Regions from separate parts of the Paenarthrobacter sp. TAF1 genome, predicted to be linked through region 1. Evidence: riboswitches for the same ligand, from Rfam matches in the RefSeq annotation. Region 1 holds a riboswitch; each other region holds the start of a gene.
What was found. A riboswitch is a leader RNA that binds a small molecule or an ion and turns the genes downstream of it on or off. The one in region 1 is predicted to bind cyclic di-AMP.
Positions count from the first base shown of each region.

Region 1 (7,770 bases):
CTCAACAGCGCTTCGTTCAACGTGGCACGCATGATCGGACCCGCGGTCTCGGGCGTGTTGACGGTGGTGGTGGGCCCCGGCTGGGTTTTCCTTATCAACACGGTCTCGTTCGTGGCCATGCTTGTGGCATTGAAGCTGATTCCGGTGTCGTCGCTTCGTGCCCAACCCCGTGCCGCCGCCGGGAAGGGACGAATCCGGGAAGGGCTGCGCTACGTGCAGAGCCGGCCCGATATCCAGGTGGTCCTGGTGGCCATTTTCATCGTGGGCACTTTCGGACTTAACTTCCCGCTGTTCATCGCAGCCATGGTGGGTACGCAGTTCGGCATGGATGCAGGCGCATTCGGACTGCTGAACTCCGTCATGGCCATCGGCTCAGTGACGGGGGCGCTGCTGGCCGCGCGCCGTGGCCGGCCCCGCCTCAGGCTGATCTTCGCTGCAGCCGGTGGCTTCGGCGTGGCAAGTGCCCTCGCAGCCCTGGCTCCCAACGCCGTGATGTTCGGGCTCGCCCTGGTCCCTTGTGGCCTGTTCGCCTTGACCCTGATTACCAGCGCCAACGGTTACGTACAGTCCACCACCGAGGCAGTCATGCGTGGCCGCGTGATGTCCCTCTATATGGCTATTTTCATGGGCGGCACACCAATTGGCGCTCCGCTGGTGGGCTGGGTGGCCAATGTGGGCGGCCCCCGCTGGGCTGTCGGCGTCGCGGCCGTAGCCGGCGTCAGCACCGCCGTCGTGGGTTTGGTGTGGATCATCAGGGCTAAGCAACTGCGCCTCCGCTTCGATCGCAGGGCCCGCGGCCTGCGGCATTTCCGGGTGGAGTCGCTGCTGTCCGGTCCGGTTACCGAAGACGGCGACGGCGGCCCTGGGCCGGTCCGCTAAGGCGCCTTGGGGGATTTAAACGGGGGAGCCGCCCGGGCATGACCCAGGCGGCTCCGTTCGATCCTTTTTTGGGGGAGTTACTTCTTCAGTTCGCCCACCACGTAGTCGATGCTGGCGAGCAGGGCCGAGACGTCGTCCGGTTCAATGGCCACGAACGTGGCGATGCGCAGCTGGTTGCGGCCAAGCTTGCGGTACGGCTCGGTGTCCACCACGCCGTTGGCCCGCAGGACCTTGGCGATGGCGGCGGCGTCAATCGAATCGTCGAAGTCGATCGTGGCGATGACGTTGGAGCGGTCTTCGGCGTTGGCGACAAACGGCGTCGCGTACTCGGAAGCTTCTGCCCATGAGTAGATGCGGTTGGCCGAATCTGCCGTGCGCTTGCTGGCGAAGTCCAGCCCGCCGTTGCTGTTCAGCCACTGCACCTGGGCATCCAGCGTTACCAGGGTGGAGAGCGACGGCGTGTTGTACGTCTGGTTCAGCTTGGAGTTGTCGATGGCTGTCTGGAGGTCCAGGAAGTCAGGGATCCAGCGGCCACTGGCTTTGATGCGGGCGGCCCGCTCCAAGGCGGCGGGGGAGAAAAGACCGAGCCACAGGCCGCCGTCGGAGGCGAAGTTTTTCTGCGGCGCGAAGTAGTAGACGTCCGACTCCGAGACGTCGACGTCCAGGCCGCCGGCGGCGGAGGTCGCGTCCACCAGGACCAGCGAACCTTCGTCGGCTCCCTGGACCCGCTTTACGGGAGCCGCGACGCCGGTGGAGGTTTCGTTCTGCGGCCACGCGTACACGTCAACGCCGACTTCTGCCTGGGCGGCAGGACGGGTGCCGGGTTCGGATTTGATGATGGAGGACGCATCCAGGAAAGGTGCCTTGTTGGTGGCGGCGGCAAACTTGGAACCGAACTCGCCGAAGGAGAGGTGCTGGGCCTTCTTGTCCACCAGGCCGAACGCGGCGACGTCCCAGAACGCGGTGGAACCACCGACGCCGAGGATAACCTCGTAGCCGTCGGGGGCGCGGAAGAACTGGCTTAGGCCCTCCCGGACGGAACCCACCAGGTTCTTGACGGGAGCCTGCCGGTGGGAGGTGCCCAGGATGGTGGTGGCAGCGGCAGACAGGGCCTCGAGCTGTTCCGGGCGGACCTTGGACGGTCCAGCGCCGAAGCGTCCGTCTTTCGGCAGGAGGTCGGCGGGTATGGTGATGCTGTTGTCGCTCACGTGTGGCTCCAAAGGGTATCGGCTCAAGATGGGTCGTGGCAGGTGGCGTCAGCTGCCCCTTCGACACCCCAATTCTGCCTGACATGGCCCGCGCGCAGGAACCTGCCCCTGTCATAGTCCGCCACGTGGAACGCGGACGAACAAGATGCGACCGCAATGGGTCCGGAATTATCCGGAGTAATTCCAAATAAGCTAGGCTGGGGGTTGGCGTTCAAAGGGTGGCGGTGGCACCGCCCACCCCGGTATGGGACGCGGTACGGTGGAGATTACGCAAGAACTGCGTTCGAGGAGAGCTGAGCTGGATGACGGATCTGATCGATACCACTGAGATGTATCTTCGGACCATTTTGGAGCTTGAAGAAGAAAACATTGTGGCTCTCAGGGCCCGCATAGCCGAACGCCTGCGGCACTCCGGCCCCACGGTCTCCCAGACCATCGGCCGGATGGAGCGCGATGGCCTGGTGATTGTGTCCAACGACCGCCACCTGGAGCTGACCGAAGTCGGACGCAAGCGTGCCACCGAAGTCATGCGGAAGCACCGTCTGGCGGAGCGGCTCCTGGCCGATGTCATCGGACTCGACTGGGCATACGTGCATGATGAAGCCTGCCGCTGGGAGCACGTGATGAGCGAGCGCGTGGAGCGCCGGCTCTATGAACTGCTTGAGCATCCCACCGAGTCACCTTACGGAAATCCGATTCCGGGACTGGAAGCACTGGGAGGCATGGCCGGAACACAGTTCCCCCGGATCGACGTGAACCTCCTGCAGGCCATGGACGGCTACGCCTCCGACTCCCGGGTGGTTGTCACGCGGCTGGCCGAGCCCATCCAGGTGGAGCCGGAACTGCTCACCCAGTTGGATGAGGGTGGAATCCGGCCCGGGGCGCCGGTCTCCCTCGAGCGCGTGGGCGAATACATCTCCGTCCGGGTGCCCGGCATCGAAGGAGCCTTGGAGCTCCCGCCTGAAGTTGCAGCGCACGTCTTCGTGTCCCTCAACTGACAGTCTTCCGGTCCGACAACCCTCCCGGCAGTGTCAAACCTCACTTTGAGGGGCTTTGGCGCGCGTGTGACCTGCGGTTTTTCGAAATTGATGATAAGGGCCCGCCGCCGCAGGCGTCTTTCTGTTGATAACGAATTTATTACCAAGGGCCTTAATCCCCTATAGTTATCTACTAGCGCTGATACCAAAGCGTTACCTGATCCGGAGCCGAGCTCTGCCAGCGGATCGGGTGAACCATCACCACTGGCAGAGGCGGGGGAACCACAAGCGGCTGTCTAAAGAAGCAGCCTTGGGGTGAAGTCCGCAGCAGAAGTGCCCATTGATGCAAGTCCCTCCTTGGATACCTGTGTGCCGTGAGCGCTTCGTGCGGACCGGGTCTTTGAACTCTCTGACCCGAATCCGACAGCTAACTTCGCAGGCTTTTCAGAGAGGAACAGAGTTTGACATCGCAGAACGTCAGGGGCCGCCGCCGTGCGTCCGGCCCCGCTACTGAGCTGCGGCCAGCCCGCGTCGTAACGGAGATCCGGCCCCGCGACACCGAACGCCAGGTGCGCCGCCGTAAGAGCCCGTTGCGCCAGGTTGCCGACTTCGCCGCAGCAAGTGGCGTCGGGCAGAAGGCCGGAGTTGCGCTTGCCGCCACCGGACTTGCCCTGACTGTCGGCCTGCCGGCCACCAGCCCCGTCATGGCCACCTCGGAATCGGGACAGTCCGAATCTGCCCTGGCCGTTGGCGGCACTGTGGGAAGCCAGCCCGAGGTTTCCGCGGCAGCATCAGCCAAAATCGACTTCAGCCGCGCAGCTGTAGCCACCGCTGCGGACCCTGACGGAAAACTGAAGCAACTGCTCAGCGCCCAGTCGGCCGGCAGCATCCAGCGTGCTTCTTCCGTGGGCACCCTCGGCAGCCCCCTCGACACGCTCACCACCGCTTCCCCCTTCGGTTACCGCGTCAGCCCCCTCACGGGCGGCACCGGCGACTTCCACCGCGGCCAGGACTTCGTGGCCCAATGCGGAACTGCCGTGCATGCAGCTGCAGCAGGCAAAGTGACTTTTGCCGGGTGGCACGAGTACGGCGGAGGCAACCGCGTGGTTGTGGATCACGGCAACGGCCTGGAGACCACGTACAACCACCTGTCGTCCTTCAACGTCCAGGTGGGCCAGACGGTCAACCGCGGGGACACCGTAGCCCTGAGCGGCACCACAGGCGCCTCCACCGGCTGCCACCTCCACTTCGAAGTACAGGTCAACGGCGAGGTCGTTGACCCCATGGGCTGGCTCTAAGCCAGTTGATGGTGCTCTCTCGCATTGATGACAGGCCTCGTGACCTGAATGTGACATTCGCTTTCAATTGTTATAACCTTCAGAGCGCATCGGCTTTTTAGGGGGCCGGTGCACTTGAGTGGATTGCCTAGCTCTGCCACCACTCAAGGTCCGTTCGCAAAATCGTCTGGCAGGGGCGGGGGAACCACTTCTGGTCTTCGAATGAAGGCCTTGGGGTTAAGTCGCAAAGTTTCCCAGTGAAGCAGCGCGGCCGGATGACTCCCATCCGAATCCGACAGCTCACCTCGCAGGCATTGGGAGAGGCTACCTACGTGTCATCACGCACTACCCCTGCGCGCCATCGCGCTGAATCGGTTCGTTCGAACCCGTTGAACACTCTTTCGAAGGCTGTTTCCTCGAACGCCGGTACCGTTGGCCGCCAGGCCGCCGTGCTGGCAGCAGCCTCAGGCCTCGTCCTTACTGTCGGGTTGCCGGCTCACGCCGCTGACACCGACGTCTCCACCTCGGAAGTCTCCAGCACCCAGCAGCTGGCTGCCACCGCAGTGGTCACTGCAGAGCCAACTGCCACCGTCTCCTTCGAGAGCCCCGTCGTGGCCACCAAGGAAGCCCCCAAGGTTGTCCAGCGTGCGGCCCTGGTCACAGAGCGCACGGCGGATGAAGCTACTGCAGTCACTGCCCAGTCCTCCGAAGCCAAGGAGTCCGCCTCCAGCGCGGCAGCATCCGGGCTCGCAGCGATTGCCTACACAGGAATCGGCTCGCCTTACGTATGGGGCGGCACTACTCCGAGCGGCTGGGACTGCTCCGGCTTCACCCAGTGGGTCTACGCCCAGGCCGGCATCAGCATCCCCCGCGTCAACGCCTGGACGGCCATGAAGCCCACCAGCGCCCCCCAGCCCGGTGACCTGGTCATGCAGAACGGCGGTGCGCACGTAGGCATCTACGTCGGCAACGGCATGATGATCAGTGCTTTGAACCCGGGCCAGGGAACCCTGCTGCACTCCGTGGCCTCCACCGGCACGTCTTCGTTCTTCACCCTCCGCTAGAAACAACCCGATTCGGGGCCGGCTGACGTACCCCTGCCAGCTGACCCACTACCCACAGGTACCCCAACTGCCTGCGGATACGAAAGAGAAAACAATGACCAGTGCACACAAAGTTGCACGGCACCGCGCTGAGGCCCCCAAGACCAGCTCGCTTGCCGTCATCGCAAAGGCCGTCACCGTCAACGCCGGTGGCGTCGGCCGCCAGGCAGCAGTCATCGCCGCAGCTTCAGGCTTGGTGCTGACCAGCGGTATCGCTGCCAATGCTGCTGAGACGAATGTCGACCGCGAATCGACGTCGACGTCCGCCCTCGATGTCCAGTCTGTTGCCCAGGCCACCATCGCTGCGGACTCCACGGTTGCCATCTCTTACGAGCGTCCCGTGGTCACCACCGTGGAAGCTCCGGCTCCCGTGGTTGAAGAGGCTCCGGCAAAGGTTGAGGCCAAGGCATCGACCAAGTCCACCGCCACCGCGGCTCCGGCCACGAACGCCTCAGTGGCCGTCAGCACTGCCACCCCTGCACCCGCTGCTCCGGCTGCGTCCAGCGGACTCGGCGCAGCAATTGCTGCCGCCGCGTACGCCCAGCTCGGTGTCACGCAGGACTGCACCATGCTGGTCACCAACTCCCTGGCAGCAGTGGGAATCCACTTCCACGACTGGCCCGCCGGTTACCTGTCGCTTGGCCGCACTGTCAGTGCAGCCGAGGCACAGCCCGGCGACCTCGCCTACTACGCCAACGGCGGTTTGGCCGGACAGGCACACATTGCTGTGTACGTCGGCAACGGCATGGCAGTCCACGGTGGATGGAACGGATCCACCACGGCACTGTTCAGCGTCAACGTCGGCTCCGGCCCGGTCTTCATCCGCGTCAACGGCTGACAATCAGCTCCCGGAACACCCCGCAGGCAGATGCCTGCGGGGTGTTTTGCTTTAATCACGCGTGAACTTTTGCCGACACTGTGAGCGAAACGACAAATAAATTCGTTGATACGGCATATAAGTGCTTACCCTTGTGTTGTCGATCCACAGCCCGTACATGCAGAGGGCAGCCGGCCCTCGTGCCCCTGACGGGTGCGGCCGTGAAGAGGTACGTGCATGCGCACACTCGTTCTGAATGCTGGATATGAACCGCTGGCGGTAATAACATTCCGCCGGGCGCTGGTCCTTGTGCTCACTGGGAAAGCAAGCGTAGTGGCCGAAGGCGACGAGCCTGTCGTCGGGCCACAGGAGATTCTCGGACGCCCCTCCGTGATCCTCCTTAACCGCTACATCCGCCCCAAGTACAACAAGATCACTGCCGTGAGTCGCCGCGGGGTTCTTCGCCGCGACGGTCACCGTTGCGCCTACTGCGGGAAAACAGCCCACACCATAGACCACGTCCACCCCAAGTCCAGGGGCGGCGCGGATTCCTGGGAAAACCTGGTTGCGGCGTGCTTGAAATGCAACAACGCCAAGAGCGACCACACACTTGCCGAAATGGGCTGGAAACTCCGTTTCAAACCCGGTGTGCCCCAGGGGACCATGTGGCAGATCAAAGAACTCGAGAAACCTGCGCCGGACTGGGACCCGTTCCTTCTGCCGGAATCCGCTGCCTGATCGATTTCTGCTGAGCTCCCGCCGTCCGGGTACGCTGGGCGGATGGAGTTCAACGCCGTTGTTTTGGCGGGTGGCAGGGCCACCCGCCTCGGTGGCGTGCCCAAGCCCACGTTGAAGTACGACGGCGGCACCCTCCTTTCGCACGCACTGGAGGCTGCCCGGGCTGCTGCGGCCACAGTAGTGGTGGGTCCCGGCGAGCACGGAGTGCATTTGCCCGGATCCGTGCTGCTCGCGCGTGAGGAGCCGGCCTTCGCGGGCCCGGCAGCGGCGATCGCCGCAGGGTTGTCGGCACTTGATACGGCCGGGATGAGATCCCCCTGGACACTGGTTTTGGCCTGCGATATGCCCAAGGCATCGCAGGGGATCGGCCGCCTGTTGGAAGTGCTCGCTGCGCACCCCGCGGTGGAAGGGGTCATGGCGGTATCCGCTGACGGGCGGAAGCAACCGTTGTTGGGCATTTACAGCACGGCCGCTCTGGACCGGGAGGTGGCCTCGGCCGTCCGGGGTTCCGGGTTAACGAACTCTTCAGTGTTCAAGCTGCTTGCTAGGCTGAACCTGCTGGACGTTGACGTCCCCGCGGGGTCCACAGACGACGTGGATACGTGGGAGGACGCCGCGGTGCTGGGTATTGACTACGAGTTGGAGGCGGACGTGAAGAGCCAGGAAGAAACGCTCGAGGACTGGTGCCGCATATTGCTGCAGGCGTTTGAGCTTGAGGGCGTGGAAATAGACATCAACGAGGTACTGGCCGTGGCAGGAGTGGCCGCGCAT
Region 1 is NZ_JBFRDO010000017.1:40,070-47,839, reverse strand. It holds gene AB4Y81_RS17870 (MFS transporter) at 1-879, shown strand, start outside; gene serC (phosphoserine transaminase) at 957-2,087, opposite strand; gene AB4Y81_RS17860 (metal-dependent transcriptional regulator) at 2,390-3,085, shown strand; cyclic di-AMP (ydaO/yuaA leader) riboswitch at 3,281-3,521, shown strand; gene AB4Y81_RS17855 (M23 family metallopeptidase) at 3,526-4,362, shown strand; cyclic di-AMP (ydaO/yuaA leader) riboswitch at 4,508-4,669, shown strand; gene AB4Y81_RS17850 (C40 family peptidase) at 4,731-5,405, shown strand; gene AB4Y81_RS17845 (NlpC/P60 family protein) at 5,500-6,282, shown strand; gene AB4Y81_RS17840 (HNH endonuclease) at 6,499-6,999, shown strand; gene AB4Y81_RS17835 (NTP transferase domain-containing protein) at 7,042-7,770, shown strand, end outside.

Region 2 (7,037 bases), on a different contig from region 1:
TTTCGAAGACGCACCGGCAGGTATCGCGGCTGCGCGGGCCGCGGGGATGCGGACTGTTGTGGTGGGCGACGCAGGCGGCGGCCTTGAGCCTGGCATGTGGCGGATCCTGGACTACTCAGCCGTGACGGTCACCGTCGTGAAGGATGACGACGGCGGCCACCTCCTGACGCTGACCCTCTAGCTTTCAATTCGTACTGTTCCAGCCAGTTAACCGGGCGTAGGCTGTGCGCATGTCTGCGATGCCGGAGGCTTACGGTGCTGCATTGGAACGGGCCATGGTCCATGCCGGTGCTTGGCTCACGTCAGTGCCTACCCGCCCTGTCCGTCCTTCGTACGACGCCGACCAGGTGGCTAAAAGCATCCTGCCGCGGCTGCCTGATGAGGCCACCGATGCCGCCGAGGTAGTGGATGAACTCGCCGCTTTGGCTGAACCCGGCCTCATGGCCATCCAGTCCGGCCGGTTCTTCGGATGGGTCATGGGCGGGACCCTGCCCGCAGCCATGGCCGCCGATTGGCTCGTGTCGGCATGGGACCAGAACACCGGACTCCGCTTCGCCACACCGGCGGCGGCCGCCATCGAGGAATCCGCGGCTGCCTGGCTGCTGGACCTTCTCCACCTTCCGGCAACGTCCGACGTCGGATTCACTACCGGTGCCACCACCGCCAACTTCGTGGGCCTGGCAGCGGGACGACAGTTTTTGATGGATGAGGCAGGCTGGGACCTGGACTCGTTGGGACTCAACGGCGGGCCGCGCATCACCACTTTTGCCGGCAGGGAGCGCCACGCCGCCGTGGACCTGGCGCTGCGGTATCTGGGTTTGGGAGCATGCGTCCCTGTTGAAGCGGACCGGCAGGGAAGGATCATTCCCGAAGCTTTGGCTGCGGCCATGGATGAGCAGCCCGGACCGTCGCTGGTCTGCCTGCAGGCGGGCAACCTGCACTCAGGCGCTTTCGACCCGATGGAAGAAGCCATCGCGGTGGCCCACGACCGCGGAGCGTGGGTCCATGTTGATGGTGCTTTTGGTTTGTGGGCAGCCGTCAGCCCCACCCTGAGGCCGAGGCTGGCCGGCGTCGAGGAGGCAGATTCCTGGGCCACGGATGCCCACAAAACCCTGAACGTTCCCTATGACTGCGGATTGGCGATCGTCTCGCGGCCGGAATCCCTCCGCCGCGCGTTCAGTGTCCACACCAGCTACCTGATCGCCACGGAAACAGGCCTGGGGGATCCGTTGGAGAAGGTTCCTGAGATGTCCCGGCGCGCACGCGGCATCCCCGTGTGGGCTGCGTTACGGCAGCTGGGCCGCTCCGGTGTGATCGCCATGGTGGACAGGCTCGCAGCGAACGCACGGGCGTTGGCGGAAGGCCTGGCCGCTATCCCTGGGGTTGAGATCCTCAATGACGTGGTGTTCACCCAGGTGTCCGTGAGCTTCGGCAGCGATAACCGGACCCACAGGATCACGCAGCGGCTCATGGCCGAGGGGGCGGTGTGGATGTCCGGATCTTCCTGGCGCGGCCGGGAAATCCTCAGGATCTCGGTGAGCAACTGGACCACGGACGCCGGGGACGTTGCAGCGTCCATCGCAGCCGTCCGTGGCGCGGTTGAGGCGGAACCTGAAGAATAGACGCCCGTTACTGTGCCCTGGCCTGCGGCAGCTCAATGCTGTGGGGACGGTGGGCGGACTTCTGCCCGCGCAGGACGACGCGTAACCCTGCGGCCACCCGGGCGGCCAATCCCGTCAGAACCAGCGCGGTCAAGGCGCCCGGCAATAAACCGAGGGGATTGGACGTCAGCAGGACCACAACGACGAAGACCGCAGCCCACCCCAGGGCGCGAAGTACTCTGCCGGGAATACCGCTTCCCGTTTCCGCCACCGCACCGAGCTCCCTCCTAAGCTCACGGACGGGGACCCGTCCCCGGGCGAGGTCGCGCATCAACCGCGCCATACCGCGCAGATCGGCAAAGGCTGTCCGTACAACGTCGACGCTTGAGTTGGGATCGTCAGTCCAGTCCACGGGGACCTCGTGGACGCGCAAACCGCAGAGCTCAGCGTCGATCATGAGTTCAGTGTCAAAGAACCAGCGGTCGTCTTTGATGTAGGGGAGGAGCTTGCGTGCGGCGTCGGCCCGGATGGCTTTGAAAGCGCACTGGGCATCGGAGACGTGGGCGCCCATGAGGGTCCGCAGCAGGGCGTTGTAGCTGCGGGAAATGATCTGCCGCTGCGGGCTCAGGTTCGTGTGCGAGGCCGGTGACAGCCGGGTGCCGACAGCGACATCCGAGTGCCCGGAGAGCAGCGGGGCCAGCAAGGGTGCCAAGGCGGAAAGGTCCGCCGGCAGCTCGGCTTCCATGTAGGCCAGGATCGGCGAGGGCGAGTTTTGCCAGACCTGGCGGAGCGCGTTCCCACGGCCTCTGTCCTGGAAACGGACGACGAGAAGTTCGGGCAGTTCCCGGGCCAGACGCTCGGCTATCCGAAGCGTACCGTCCGTACTGGCGTTGTCGGCAACAGTGATCCGGAACGCGTGCGGCAGTGACTCCATGAGGTGGCTGTGCAACCGGCGGAGGTTCGCCTCTAGCCGCGCTTCCTCGTCGCAGACGGGCACGGTGAGGTCCAGGACAGGAACCCGGGCGGGGACGCCCACGCCCGGGTCCTGCGGGTGGTGGACTACGGTCCCTGGATCCGTGATGGTCATGGATCCAGAATGAAGGATCAGATTATGAACGCTTTAGGCGGAAGCTGTGACACTACTGTGAGCCCCGGCAAGCACCTGTGAAAACGAAAGAAGCCGCCCCGGTTCCCGCCATCCGCTCCAGTAAGAACTGAGGCAAACGGCGGAAGCCGGGGCGGCAATCAAACAGCTTGGCTTAGTACCAGTTGTTGGCCAGGTGGAAGGCCAGGGCAGCTGACGGGGATCCGTAGCGTTCCTTGATGTAGTTCAGGCCCCACTTGATCTGGGTCTGGTAGTTGGTCTGCCAGTCAGCGCCGGCAGAAGCCATCTTGCCGGCCGGAAGGGACTGGACAATGCCGTAGGCGCCGCTGGAGGCGTTGGTGGCAGTGGTCTTCCAGTTGGATTCCTTCTCCCACAGCGTGTTCAGTGCCGTCATTTCGGCGGCGCTCCAGCCGTAGCTGCCCAGAATGCTGGCGGCGTAGGCCTTGGCAGCAGCGGGGTCATCCACAGCCTTGGGAGCAGCTGCGGCGGCTGCGGCTTCTGCGGCGGCGGCAGCAGCGGCGTCGGCTGCCTGCTTTGCGGCAGCGTCAGCGGCGGCCTTTTCGGCGGCAGCCTTTTCTGCGGCGGCCTGGTCGGCTGCTGCTTGTGCGGCGGCGGCCTGATCGGCAGCGGCTTTGTCGGCGGCAGCCTTGTCAGCGGCAGCCTTTTCGGCGGCGGCTTTGTCAGCTGCGGCCTTGTCGGCGGCAGCCTTCTCAGCTGCGGCCTTCTTGGCTGCTGCGGCTTCCTCGGCGGCCTTGTTGTTGCTGGCCTCGGCGGCGGTCCGGGCTTCGGCCACGCGGCTTGCCTCAGGGAGAGTAAGAGCTGCGTTGGCGGCGGTTCCGAGCGATGCAACGCCCAGTGCAGCGGCGATAACGCCGGCTACTACGGACATGCGTGCACCGGACTTGCCGTCACGGGCTGCCTTCTTGAGGACTGACTGCGACTTGGTCGACGGGTTGTCGTTATGGTCGCGGTGACGCGCGGAAGGGCGCGTCTGATCGTTAAATTCAGACATGTGTGATTACCTCTCAGCGCCTGCGGAGTTAGCTGTCGGGTTCGGATGAGGTCATCCGGCCGCGCATCACGCTGCGGCTTCACCCCAAGGGCAGGCAATAAATGCCTGGGCCCGGAGACTCTGGGTCCCCCGTCTCTGCCTCGGAGAAAGTACGGACTCCGGGAAGTGGCAGAGCTCGGCGCATCCCGGATGTGGGCCAGTTGGGGCGACCCACCCTTTCGACGGTACAGGAGGTTTCCGCAGAAGTCACATTTAGGTAACAGAGATCACGACGACGGTGAGTCGCCTTGCCGGGATCGTTACAGTTGTCCGCCGCTCACGGTTGGAAGCCTCACGGCGAATTCAGTACGACCCGGACGGGAGGTCACTTCGACGCTTCCGCCATGCGCTTCAACTATTGATTCCACGATCGACAGGCCCAGGCCTGACGTTCCTTCCGACCCCGACCGCGCTGCGTCGGCCCGGGCAAAGCGGGAGAAGATCCGGCCTTGGAAATCGTCCGGAATGCCGGGCCCGTTGTCCGTCACGGTCACCACTGCACTGCCGTCAGCCGAGAGCATCACGCCGGTGACAACCGTAGTTCCGGGATCTGTGTGCTTTCTGGCGTTCGAGAGCAGATTGGCCAGCACCTGGTGGAGCTGCGTGGCATCGCCGCGGACGGTGATGGGTTCATCAGGCAACGAGAGCTGCCAAATGTGGTCCGGGGCCATGACCTTCTCGTCGCTCACTGTCTCAACCACAAGCTGGGTCAGGTCCACATCGGTGACCTTGACCGGTTGGCCTTCATCCAGCCGTGCAAGCAACAGGAGGTCCTCCACCAGCGTGGTCATGCGCTCGGACTGGCTTTGGACCCTGGCCAGCGACTTCCTGCCGTCGTCCGTGAAGTTTTCGGTCATCCGCAGCAACTCGGTGTAGCCGCGGATGGCGGTCAGCGGGGTACGCAGTTCATGGGAGGCGTCGGCGACGAACTGCCGCACCTTGGTTTCGCTTTCCTGCCGGGCCTCCAGCGCGCTGGATACGTTGTTCAGCATCTGATTCAGGGCGTAGCCGACGCTGCCTACTTCAGTGCCGGGATGGGAAGCCGACGCCGGGACCCGCACCGCAAGTGCCACCTCGCCGGCGTCGAGAGGGAGGCGTGAAACCTTGGTGGCCACTTCGGAGAGCTGCTCAAGCGGCCGCATGGTTCGCCGGATAATCACCGTGCCAACCAGGCCGATCACCACCAGACCGCCCAGCGATACCAGCACCATGGTCCAGACCAGGGACGCCTCGGCGGTCTGCTTGTCCGCCAGCGGCAGACCGGTCACGATCACGTCGTCGTAGTTTGTTGTCACGGCCACCAGGCGGTAGTCGCCGTTGGACAGGGAACGGTCCACAGGGCGGCTGTCCCGGGGGAGTGTCAGAAGTACCTGCTCGTCGGCGTCCGAAAGGGAGACCCTCTTGCCCTGGGCGTCGATCAGGCCTGAACTCCGAACAGTTGATCCGTCGATCCGGGCGTTCAGCGTCCCGGCGGCCTGGCCGCGGGCCTCCAGCGGATCCGGCCTCCCGGACGGTGCGTTCGGAAAGCTCGACGGCGGCCTACCGAACTCGTTCGCGCGGCTGGAGGCCTGTTGAAGCTGCTGGTCCAGTTGCTTGTTGAACACCGCGTCCATGGAGGCGTAGCTGACGATTCCGACGGCGCTGCAGATTGCCACCAGCAAGGCCATGGCTACCAGCACCAGGCGGGTGCGTAAATGCCAGGTGGAGGGATTGAGCCAGCTGCGCCGGGAGCTCCTGGCAACTCCTGAAAGGGTGCCCAATGCCTAGTCCGCGGGTTTGATGACGTAGCCGGCACCACGGATGGTGTGGATCATGGGTGGGTGGTTCGCTTCGATCTTCTTGCGGAGATATGAAATGTAGAGCTCCACGATGTTGGCCTGGCCGCCGAAGTCGTAGTCCCAGACGCGGTCCAGGATCTGGGCCTTGCTGACGACGCGCTTGGGATTTTCCATGAGGTAGCGCAGGAGTTCGAACTGCGTGGCGGTGAGGGTGATGTCCTCGCCGGCCCTTGTTACCTCCCGGGTGTCCACGTTCAGGGTCAGGTCTCCCACCACCAGTTCGGCGGTGTCCATGGCAGCGACGCCGGAACGCTGGACCAGCCGGTGGAGGCGGAGGAGGACTTCTTCCATGCTGAAAGGCTTGGTGACGTAGTCGTCGCCCCCGGCTGCCAAGCCAACGATGCGGTCCTGGACGGCGTCTTTTGCGGTGAGGAACAGCGCGGGAACTTCAGGGGCGAAGGCGCGGATGCGGTTGAGGACCTCCACGCCGTCGAATCCGGGCAACATGACATCGAGCACCAGCACGTCGGGTCGGAATTCCTTGGCAAGCTTCACCGCCCCGGGACCGTCGGCAGCCACAGCTACGGACCAGCCGGCCATGCGGAGACCCATGCTCATGAGTTCGGCAAGGCTGGGTTCGTCATCCACCACCAGTGCACGGATGGGGGACCCGTCAGGATGGGTGAGCTGGGGAAGGTTGTTGGTCATGGAGTGCGAGGAGGCCATGGGACAACTCTCTGTTCTGCTGGTTTGCCAGCGCTTTGCCGGTCCTGTGAAGACGCTGTGAAGTCAACACTAGCGAGGTGGGACCCGGCCCGGGGTGGCACTTGGTCCTGAAACCGGGGACGATTTCGCCGTCTCTACCAGATTCCGGACAAAAAATTCGAGAAGTTGCCGCCCGACGATTGGACAACAAGTGTTTCAGAACGTGAGATTCCGAATCAGCTGCGATCGCGAACACGAGAGTGCGAATCATGCCCGATCAACCGAAGAAAATTCACTGGAAGGCTAATATTTCTTCCTCGCAGCGAATGAAATGGCGTTCATTTTAGGGGTCCACGGAATTGTGATTTGCAGCACAATAGACCTCTACGTCTCAAAATGTGGACGGTTCGGCGCTTTGTTACTTGCGTGTTGCCATTGTTACGTTGCACACTTCCAATGTGAACAAGAACTCAACAGCACCTGCAGCCGCAGCAACCTGGTCCAGCACACCCGCTGGCCATGATGACCGCTGTTGTCGAATGCAAGCCTAACTTTCCACCCCAAGAAGTTTCAGGCATTCGCCCCCTAGCCCAGCGTTGGGCGCCCCTCCCCAAACTCATTGCGGGGACATTCAGCATTCGAAGCCGCGATGACGGCTATTCACTTTTGAGGTAAGCACTCCATGTCAGTTGCATCTGGATACGTCCACATCTCCGTCCGTAACGCCAACAAGGCCGCGTCGAACGCAGGGCTCCGCCCCGGTTTCGGCAACCGCCCCGGCTACGCCCCCGCCCAGC
Region 2 is NZ_JBFRDO010000008.1:91,025-98,061, reverse strand. It holds gene AB4Y81_RS12785 (HAD-IA family hydrolase) at 1-181, shown strand, start outside; gene AB4Y81_RS12780 (pyridoxal phosphate-dependent decarboxylase family protein) at 231-1,622, shown strand; gene AB4Y81_RS12775 (glycosyltransferase) at 1,630-2,688, opposite strand; gene AB4Y81_RS12770 (hypothetical protein) at 2,861-3,718, opposite strand; cyclic di-AMP (ydaO/yuaA leader) riboswitch at 3,724-3,885, opposite strand; gene AB4Y81_RS12765 (sensor histidine kinase) at 4,018-5,517, opposite strand; gene AB4Y81_RS12760 (response regulator transcription factor) at 5,521-6,261, opposite strand; gene AB4Y81_RS12755 (winged helix-turn-helix domain-containing protein) at 6,923-7,037, shown strand, end outside.
Region 2: linked by a shared signal. The riboswitch ahead of AB4Y81_RS12770 (hypothetical protein) and the one ahead of AB4Y81_RS17855 (M23 family metallopeptidase) in region 1 are both predicted to bind cyclic di-AMP.

Region 3 (7,770 bases), on a different contig from region 1:
GCTGCGAAGCTGGGCGCCCAGGGCGTTGGCCTGTTCCGCACCGAATTCTGCTTCCTGGAGCGCGACACCGAGCCCTCCGTGGATGAGCAGGCCGCCGCCTACAAAGCCGTGTTTGACGCGTTCCCGGGCAAGAAGGTGGCCCTCCGCACCCTCGACGCCGGCGCCGACAAGCCCCTCCCCTTCCTCACGGATGCCACCGAGCCCAACCCTGCACTGGGCGTTCGCGGCTACCGCACCGACTTCACCACCCCGGGCGTCCTGGAACGCCAGCTCGAGGCGATCGCCCGCGCCGCGTCGGAATCCGAGGCCGATGTGTGGGTCATGGCTCCCATGATCTCCACAGCTGCCGAGGCAGGACGCTTTGCCTCGCTCTGCGCAGCAGCGGGAATCCGGACGCCAGGCGTAATGGTGGAGGTCCCCTCCGCTGCGCTGACGGCCGCAACCGTGCTGCGTGAAGTGGGATTCGCGTCCCTGGGCACGAACGACCTCACCCAGTACGCCATGGCCGCCGACCGCCAGCTGGGCCCCCTCGCGGACCTGAACACTCCGTGGCAACCCGCGGTGCTGCGGCTGGTGCAGCTCACCGTGGAAGGCTCGGCACAGGAGGGCAACAACAAGCCCGTTGGCGTCTGTGGCGAGGCCGCCGCGGACCCCGCCCTCGCTGTCGTCCTCACCGGACTGGGCGTCACCACACTGTCCATGACCGCGCGCTCGTTGGCCGCGGTCGGGACCGTGCTGAAGACCGTCACGCTGGAGCAGGCGCAGGAACTTGCACGCCTGGCTCTTTCCGCCCCCAGCGCCACCGAGGCACGCGACTGGGTCCGCGCCAAGCTCCCCGTGCTCGAAGAGCTCGGCCTCTAACCCTTCCCGCACCAACGCAAGGAGAAACCATGCCAGAACGCACAGCAACCGTAGCCAGCCGCTCCGGACTGCACGCCCGGCCCGCTGCCCTGTTCGCCGAGGCAGCCGGCGAGCAGCCGGTGGATGTCACCATCGCCATGCAGGGCCAGCCCGAGGACGAAGCGATGGACGCGGCCAGCATCCTCTCGCTTATGACCCTCGGCGCTGCGAAGGGTGACGTGGTGGTGCTTCGAGCCGAGGGGGACGGTGCCGATGCCGCGCTGGACGCACTGGTGAAGCTGCTGGAAACGGATCTGGACGCGGAGTAAGTTCTTCCTCCACGCCGCAGGCTAGGCTTCTGCCATGGCATTGATAGCTCCCCGCGTCACAGCAGGCCTCCCCACCGACGACGCCCGGAACCTGGCACGCTCCCTCAACGACAGCGACGACATCACCGTGTTCGTGGACGGCACGGTCCACCGCCTGCCCGATCAGGCGCGGGACGCCGTCGTCGACCTCCTTGCGAGGCTCGGTCGGGGTGAAACGGTGACCGTCAGCAGCGTGGAGGAAATGCTGACGACTTCGCAGGCTGCGGAGCTTGCCGGGATCTCGCACACCTATCTGCGGAACATGACCGACCGTGGCGAGATTCCGGTGGAGTACCGGGGAACGCATCGTCGGATCCGGCAGGCGGCGATCATTGCGTGGCTGGAAACCCAGAAGCGCAAGCAGGACGAAACCGCCGCCGCGGAGGCTGCGGAAAGCGACTGAAAGTGTCCGAGTGATAAGGATCAAGCAACGATCCCAGCCAACAGGCGGGGACCTGTAAAGCCCGGGGTTACGCTTGATCGGTGGGCAATTTCAAAGGGTGGCATATCGTGGCCGGTTTGGCTGCGCTTGCCCTTGCCATACCCTTGGGCTCAGCCATGGGATTGAACTTTGTGGCCACCTTCATGTTCGCGTGCACGGTGTTCGTGGCGGTCACCATGTGGACCGAATCGAAAATCGCACGACGCCGGGAGGCGGCTGACGCTGCGAAGGCAACTGATGCGCGGCCGGCCGACTCCAATGAATCGGACGACGCCGCGCGGGACTAGCTCGCACCGGCGAGCCCTCCGAAACCGACAGCATGCTGTTCAATAGCTGTATGGCTTCAAGGTACTTTTCCGTCGTTTGTCCCGCATGAGCGCGCTACTGTCCTCCGACATAGAGGCCCATGGCCTCACCGGACGCATCTTCTGGACCGAGGGGTCTCCCGAACCCGGGGCCGGGGCCGGGTCGGCAGAGAAGCCTGCCTACATCCTGATCCACGGCATCGGGGTTTCCCACAGGTACCTGGCACGACTGCACGCCGTGCTGGCGGCGCATGCGCCCACGTACTCCTTCGACCTGCCGGGCTTCGCCGGCACTCCCCGGCCCGGCAGGCAACTCCAGGTCGAGGACTACGGCGCCTTCATTGCCGGGGCCCTGGCATCCCGCGGCATCGACTCCTACATTTTGGTAGGCCACTCAATGGGGGTGCAGTTCGCCATTGAGGCTGCACTGCACCGGCCGGAAAGTGCACGGCAGCTTGTGCTCATGGGGCCGGTTGTCGATTCGCGGCACAAGAACGTGATGCAGCAGTCGATTGCCCTGACGCTGGATGGCATCCTCCGCGAGAGTCCTTCGTCCAACTGGATCGTCACGGGGGACTACTTCCGGTGCGGACCGCGCTGGTACGTCACCGAACTGCCCGTGATGATGAAGTACCCGACCCTGGATCGACTGTCCGGCATCGATGTCCCGGTCCTGGTTCTCCGGGGAAGCCGCGACCATGTTGCCGGACCGGATTGGTCCTTGAGGCTTTCGCGGGCGGTGGCCCAAGGGCGCCTGGTGGAAATTCCCGGCGTCGGCCACGTTGCCCAGCACATGCGCCCCAAAGCCGTGGCGGACGCCATCCGCAGCTTCGTCAACGCCACCACCCGGCACCGCTGAGCAAGCAGGACGCCGAGGCGCAGGGAGCCGCATTGGCACGGGCACCTCTGCGGACGGCCTTGTTGGCGCGGCCCGTCCCGGATAGGCTGTCGGAGCAAGCTAATTAGTAAGCTTACTTACGAAAGGGCTCACCATGACCAGCTATGACCCGGAAGACGATCCCCGTACCTTCGGCGTGAGCGGCGCCAGTGGACCCATCGACACTACCGCCGACGCGGACAGCATCCACGAAGATCCCGACATGCGCCAGGACGAGGACGACGACCCCGCTTCCTCGGCCAATCCCGACCCCCTGGATGGAAACGTCACAGGCCTCGAGCCAGGCGGCGGCGTGCCCCCGGGAGAAACCCCGCCCGCCGAAGGCAGCATGAGCAGCGACCAAGGGCACGAGGAGTAGTTCCCCGCCGGGCCACTACGGCAGGCTCAGGATCTCCCCAAGGTCGTACTCCGCAGGCTCTTCCAGCTGCGAGTACGTGCAACTTTCAGGAGTCCGGTCCGGCCGCCACCGACGGAACTGCGTCGTGTGGCGGAACCGGTCACCCTCCATGTAGTCGTAGGCCACCTCGATCACCAGTTCGGGGCGCAGCGGCACAAAGGAGAAGTCCTTTCCAGCGCTCCACCTGCTCTGCGCCCCGGGCATCCGTGACCCCCCGGGCGAATCGTCCTGCTTGGCCCACTCGCCCCACGGATGGTCGCCGAGTTCCACTTGGTAGGGCTCAAGCTCCGCCACCAACGCCTCCCGCTTTGCCATGGAGAATGACGCCACGACGCCGACGTGATGAAGCCGGCCTGAGTCGTCGTAGAGCCCCAGAAGCATCGACCCCACAACTTTCGCGGTCTTGTGCCAACGGAACCCGGCCACCACGCAATCGGCTGTCCGCTCATGCTTCGTCTTGAACATCACCCGCTTGTTCGGCTGGTAGGTGCCGTCGAGCGGTTTCGACAGCACGCCGTCGAGGCCTGCTCCCTCAAGCTGCACGAACCATTTCTTGGCGCGCCCCAGGTCCGTCACCGCAGGCGTTACGTACACAGGAGGCCGGGCGTCGGCGAGGGCCTTCTCCAAGGCCGCGCGCCGCTCGGCGAAGGGCCGGCCGGTCAGATCCTCGTCGCCGAGGGCAAGCAGGTCGAACGCCACCAGGGACGCCGGCGTCTTCTCCGCAAGCATCCGAACCCGGCTGTCCGCGGGATGGATTCGCTGCTGCAGCACCTCGAACTCAAGCCTGTTGCCCTGGATCAGGATGATCTCGCCGTCTACAACGCACTTGTCCGGAAGGTTCTTCTTCAGCGCTTCCACCAGCTCCGGGAAGTAGCGGGTCATGGGCTTCTCGTTGCGGCTGCCCAGGACGATGTCGTCCCCGTCCTTGAAGACGATGGTCCGGAAACCGTCCCATTTGGGCTCGTAATGCCCAACGTCGGGGATGTTCGGGACGGACTTGGCGAGCATGGGCGAAACGGGCGGCATCACTGGTAGGTCCATAGCTCATGTCTACCGGCCAGTACGTGCCCAAGGCTAGTGTTGGCGGATGGACATCTTGGCCGTGTTGGCAGCAGTGCTCGGAGTTCCCGCGCTCATGGGCGCGCTTTGGTACTGGATTGCGCGGGAGAACAAGCGCGGCGTCCGGCGGGCCGCAGCAGGCGGCATGCTGGGGATCGCAGACGAAGTCTTCCGCCCTGCCACACATCAAGCCCACCAGGTCCGGAAAATCGAACACGAACTCCCCGCCCCCGCACCGGCCCCGAAGCCTAAGCGGTAGCACCCTCCCGCGGGGGCAGAACTACCGCCCGTTACATTAATGTGACTTTACTTTCCGCCTCCTGTACGGTCGTAGGGCGACCCGATCTCCGCTGGGCCGCTTCTGGATTGACGCCGGGCTCTGCCGCAATCCAGGATCCGCCAGACTCGCGGCAGAGACGGGGGACCCACAGTTTCCCGGGCTTGTTTTCTCTGCAAGCCCTTGGGGTGAAGCCGCCACGCGCGGCCGGACGGCCTCGTCCGAACCCGACAGCTAACCTCGCAGGCGTTGAGAGGCACAACCATGTCCCCAACCATGGATAACCCACGCCGCGCGCAACTCGAGCGCGAGCGCACCAAGCCAACCGGACGCCGTCGGGCCCAACCCAGCGGATCCCCGGAACCAGCCACGACGGCGATCCCCACCCAAGCAGAACCCGCCACGACGGCGATCCCCACCGTAACGGCACCCACTCCGGCATCATCTGCTACGGCTGCGCCCACCACACGGGCTGCGGCCCGGGCCGCTGAGCGTGAGCGTGCGGCAAGGGCTGTGATCGCCCCTGCCGAGCCGAAGGCAGCCCCTGCGCTTCCGGAGCCGGCAACCGCAGGCCCGGAGCCGGCAACCGCAGCGATTCCGGTAGTCGAAGCCGCGCGGGCCGCAGCTCCGGCATCCACCACACCAGGGCCTCCCACGTCAGCCATTCCCGTGGTTGCCGCCCGCAAGGCAGCCACCCGCGGGGAAGCCACAGCCGAAGCGGCTGCCCCGGCCCCGGCGGCATCCCGCAAGACACCTCCGCCGGTAACGGCATCAACCCTCGGCACCACCTCCTCATTTGGCCGCGAACCCCAAGCTGTTCTGCGGAAAGCCGCGTCGGTGAAACACATGAGCCAGCGCATGGCAGTGGTTGCCGGAGCGCTGGGCCTGGTACTGACTGCGGGAACCGTCGGGCAGGCACTGGAGCTTCCGTTCTTCGGTCAGGAAAGTCCGGCCCAGGAAGCCAACGGCGGCCAGGGTGGCGAGGACCGCCAACCGGGCTCGGCAGCCCCTGCGCCCCGGGCTTCCTACACCACAGCGTCCTCCCCGTCGTCGTCGGGTCAATCGTCATCCGAAGCAGGCCAACCGGCCACGGTACCGGAGGCGACGGTACCGGAAGCGCCTGTGGCGGTTTCGCCGTCGTCGGTTCCTTCACCGCACGTTTCCCTGGCAGCCCCTGTCTGGGTCCCCTCGGCGTCTGCCCCGGCAGTCGCAGCGCCGTCCCCCGTAGCCGGCACTCCGGCTCCGACCCAACCTGCGCCGGCGCCCGGCGACGTGCCCTCGGACACGATCACGACGCCGCCGGCAACACCGACGCCCACCACGACGCCGACGCCGACCACCACTCCCACGCCGACCCCGACGCCAACACCGACGGGAACGCAAACGGCAAAGCCCCGGCCCACCGGCAAGCCCACCGCAGGCACGTCGCCTCAGCCGCAGGCGTCCACCTTGGAATCGCTCCTTGACGCCGCACAGAAGGCACTGCAGTGAGCACGCGGTTGCCCCGCACCAACGTGCACACCGGCTGGCACGGGCGGTACTGCAACAGCAGCCGCACGGCAACGTTCCGGCGCCGTTTGGGCCGCTGGAGTTGCCAGCGGCTGAGGCGCTCCTGACGCGTTCCCCCGTGAACGGCCAGGCAAGCGCATCGGCATCAGATAAGGCAGGTACCCGCGCGGGTACCTGCCTTATCTGTTTCTTACGCTGAGTCTTGCCGGTGCTTAGATCCGCGGTCCGGCTCAGATCCGCGGCCTGCCGGCCCAGCGCCGCGCCTTCAAGGCAGCATGCAGTTCAAGCCGGATGGCACCGTTCAAGGGATCAGCACCGATGAGCTGGCGGATGCGTCCGAGCCTGTTGTAGATGCTGCTCCTGTGGAGGTGAAGTTTCTCGGCGACATCCTGCACGGCACTGTCGTTATCGTAGAGAAGCTCCAGGACCGGCAGGAGCTCGCCGTTTTTGTCCTGGTCCTCAAGCGTCCGGAAATGCACCGAGCCGGTATCGTCCCAGCCGCCCGGTGCCAGCAGGCGGTCAAAGAGCTGGTACACGCCCACGGAACGGCTGTCCACCAGTTCCCCGAGCTGCGCATCCACGGCCGCCGCCTGCGCAGCAACCTTGGACTGCCGGTACGCCCCCGCGAGCTGCCTGATCACCTGGAAGGGTTCGCTGATCCCCAGGATGACGCGGTCCACGGTCCGGCCGGCACGCTTGGCGAGCTCAAGCTGGTAATGGACCAGGACCTGCGCGTGGTCTGCCCGTCCTCCGGATTCCCGGAACAGGACCACCGAGTGGGTTTCCGTGCCCGCGCTGAACAAAGCCGCGTTCACGCCGATAGTGGACTGCAGCGCGGCTGAGCGGTGCGTGAGGGTTGCCGCGATGGGATCGACGTCGGACCGGGCACCTTCGGCGTCAAGGATCGTCACCAGTTGCCACGGGCCGCGGCCTTGGATCTCCTTCCACCCCGCAACGGCCGCCACGGCGTTCGATTCGCCGCCACAGGCCGAGAGGAACTCCTGCTCACGCCGGCGCCGGAACTCGGACTCGGCCGTGTTCGAGTCCAGGAGCAAGCCCGCCAACAGGTCCAGTTCGTCCCGGACGCCGGGCAACTGGGCGAGGATCGCCGTCGCGCTTTGCTCCTCAAGGTCCTGTTGCACCCACAAGTACCCCACACGGAAACCGCGGACCAACAAGGGGACACAGACGCGGCCGAGCATCCCGAGTTCGTCGTTGGCGGGCACCACAACGGGGCGCACGGCGGTGGAGATGCCGTGCGAGAGCTGCCAGGCGCTGACGTCGCTGGGGACGCGCTTGCTGAGCAGGAAGTTCACCCGGACGCGGTCTGCGTGGGATTGGTTGGAACTGTAGGCGAGAAGAACGCCGTCGAGGTCCTCCAAGGACAGTCCGCGGCCGAGCTTCAGTGCTACGCGTTCAACGATCTGTTCCACGTCTTGCTGCATCCGGAAAGCGTACCAACAGCAGGCGACACCTGACGCCTTGGTGCTCGACAAATGTCGAGCTTGACGGCAGGAGTTCCTTGAATTTCCGGGGGTTTGCTCCCGGGCCGGTCGGGAATCCATGTCGCCTGCCTCACAGCCGGATTTATTCTGGAATCACAGCCCGCAGCAAATATTCGGCCGAACAGGCCGCTAACGATGGAGCCAGCAAATGATCATCGGCGTCCCCAAAG
Region 3 is NZ_JBFRDO010000013.1:70,000-77,769, reverse strand. It holds gene ptsP (phosphoenolpyruvate--protein phosphotransferase) at 1-861, shown strand, start outside; gene AB4Y81_RS16105 (HPr family phosphocarrier protein) at 891-1,169, shown strand; gene AB4Y81_RS16100 (helix-turn-helix domain-containing protein) at 1,204-1,611, shown strand; gene AB4Y81_RS16095 (hypothetical protein) at 1,692-1,937, shown strand; gene AB4Y81_RS16090 (alpha/beta fold hydrolase) at 2,023-2,814, shown strand; gene AB4Y81_RS16085 (DUF6480 family protein) at 2,948-3,211, shown strand; gene AB4Y81_RS16080 (ATP-dependent DNA ligase) at 3,227-4,291, opposite strand; gene AB4Y81_RS16075 (hypothetical protein) at 4,338-4,568, shown strand; cyclic di-AMP (ydaO/yuaA leader) riboswitch at 4,697-4,847, shown strand; gene AB4Y81_RS16070 (hypothetical protein) at 4,863-6,077, shown strand; gene AB4Y81_RS16065 (PucR family transcriptional regulator) at 6,326-7,540, opposite strand; gene ald (alanine dehydrogenase) at 7,749-7,770, shown strand, end outside.
Region 3: linked by a shared signal. The riboswitch ahead of AB4Y81_RS16070 (hypothetical protein) and the one ahead of AB4Y81_RS17855 (M23 family metallopeptidase) in region 1 are both predicted to bind cyclic di-AMP.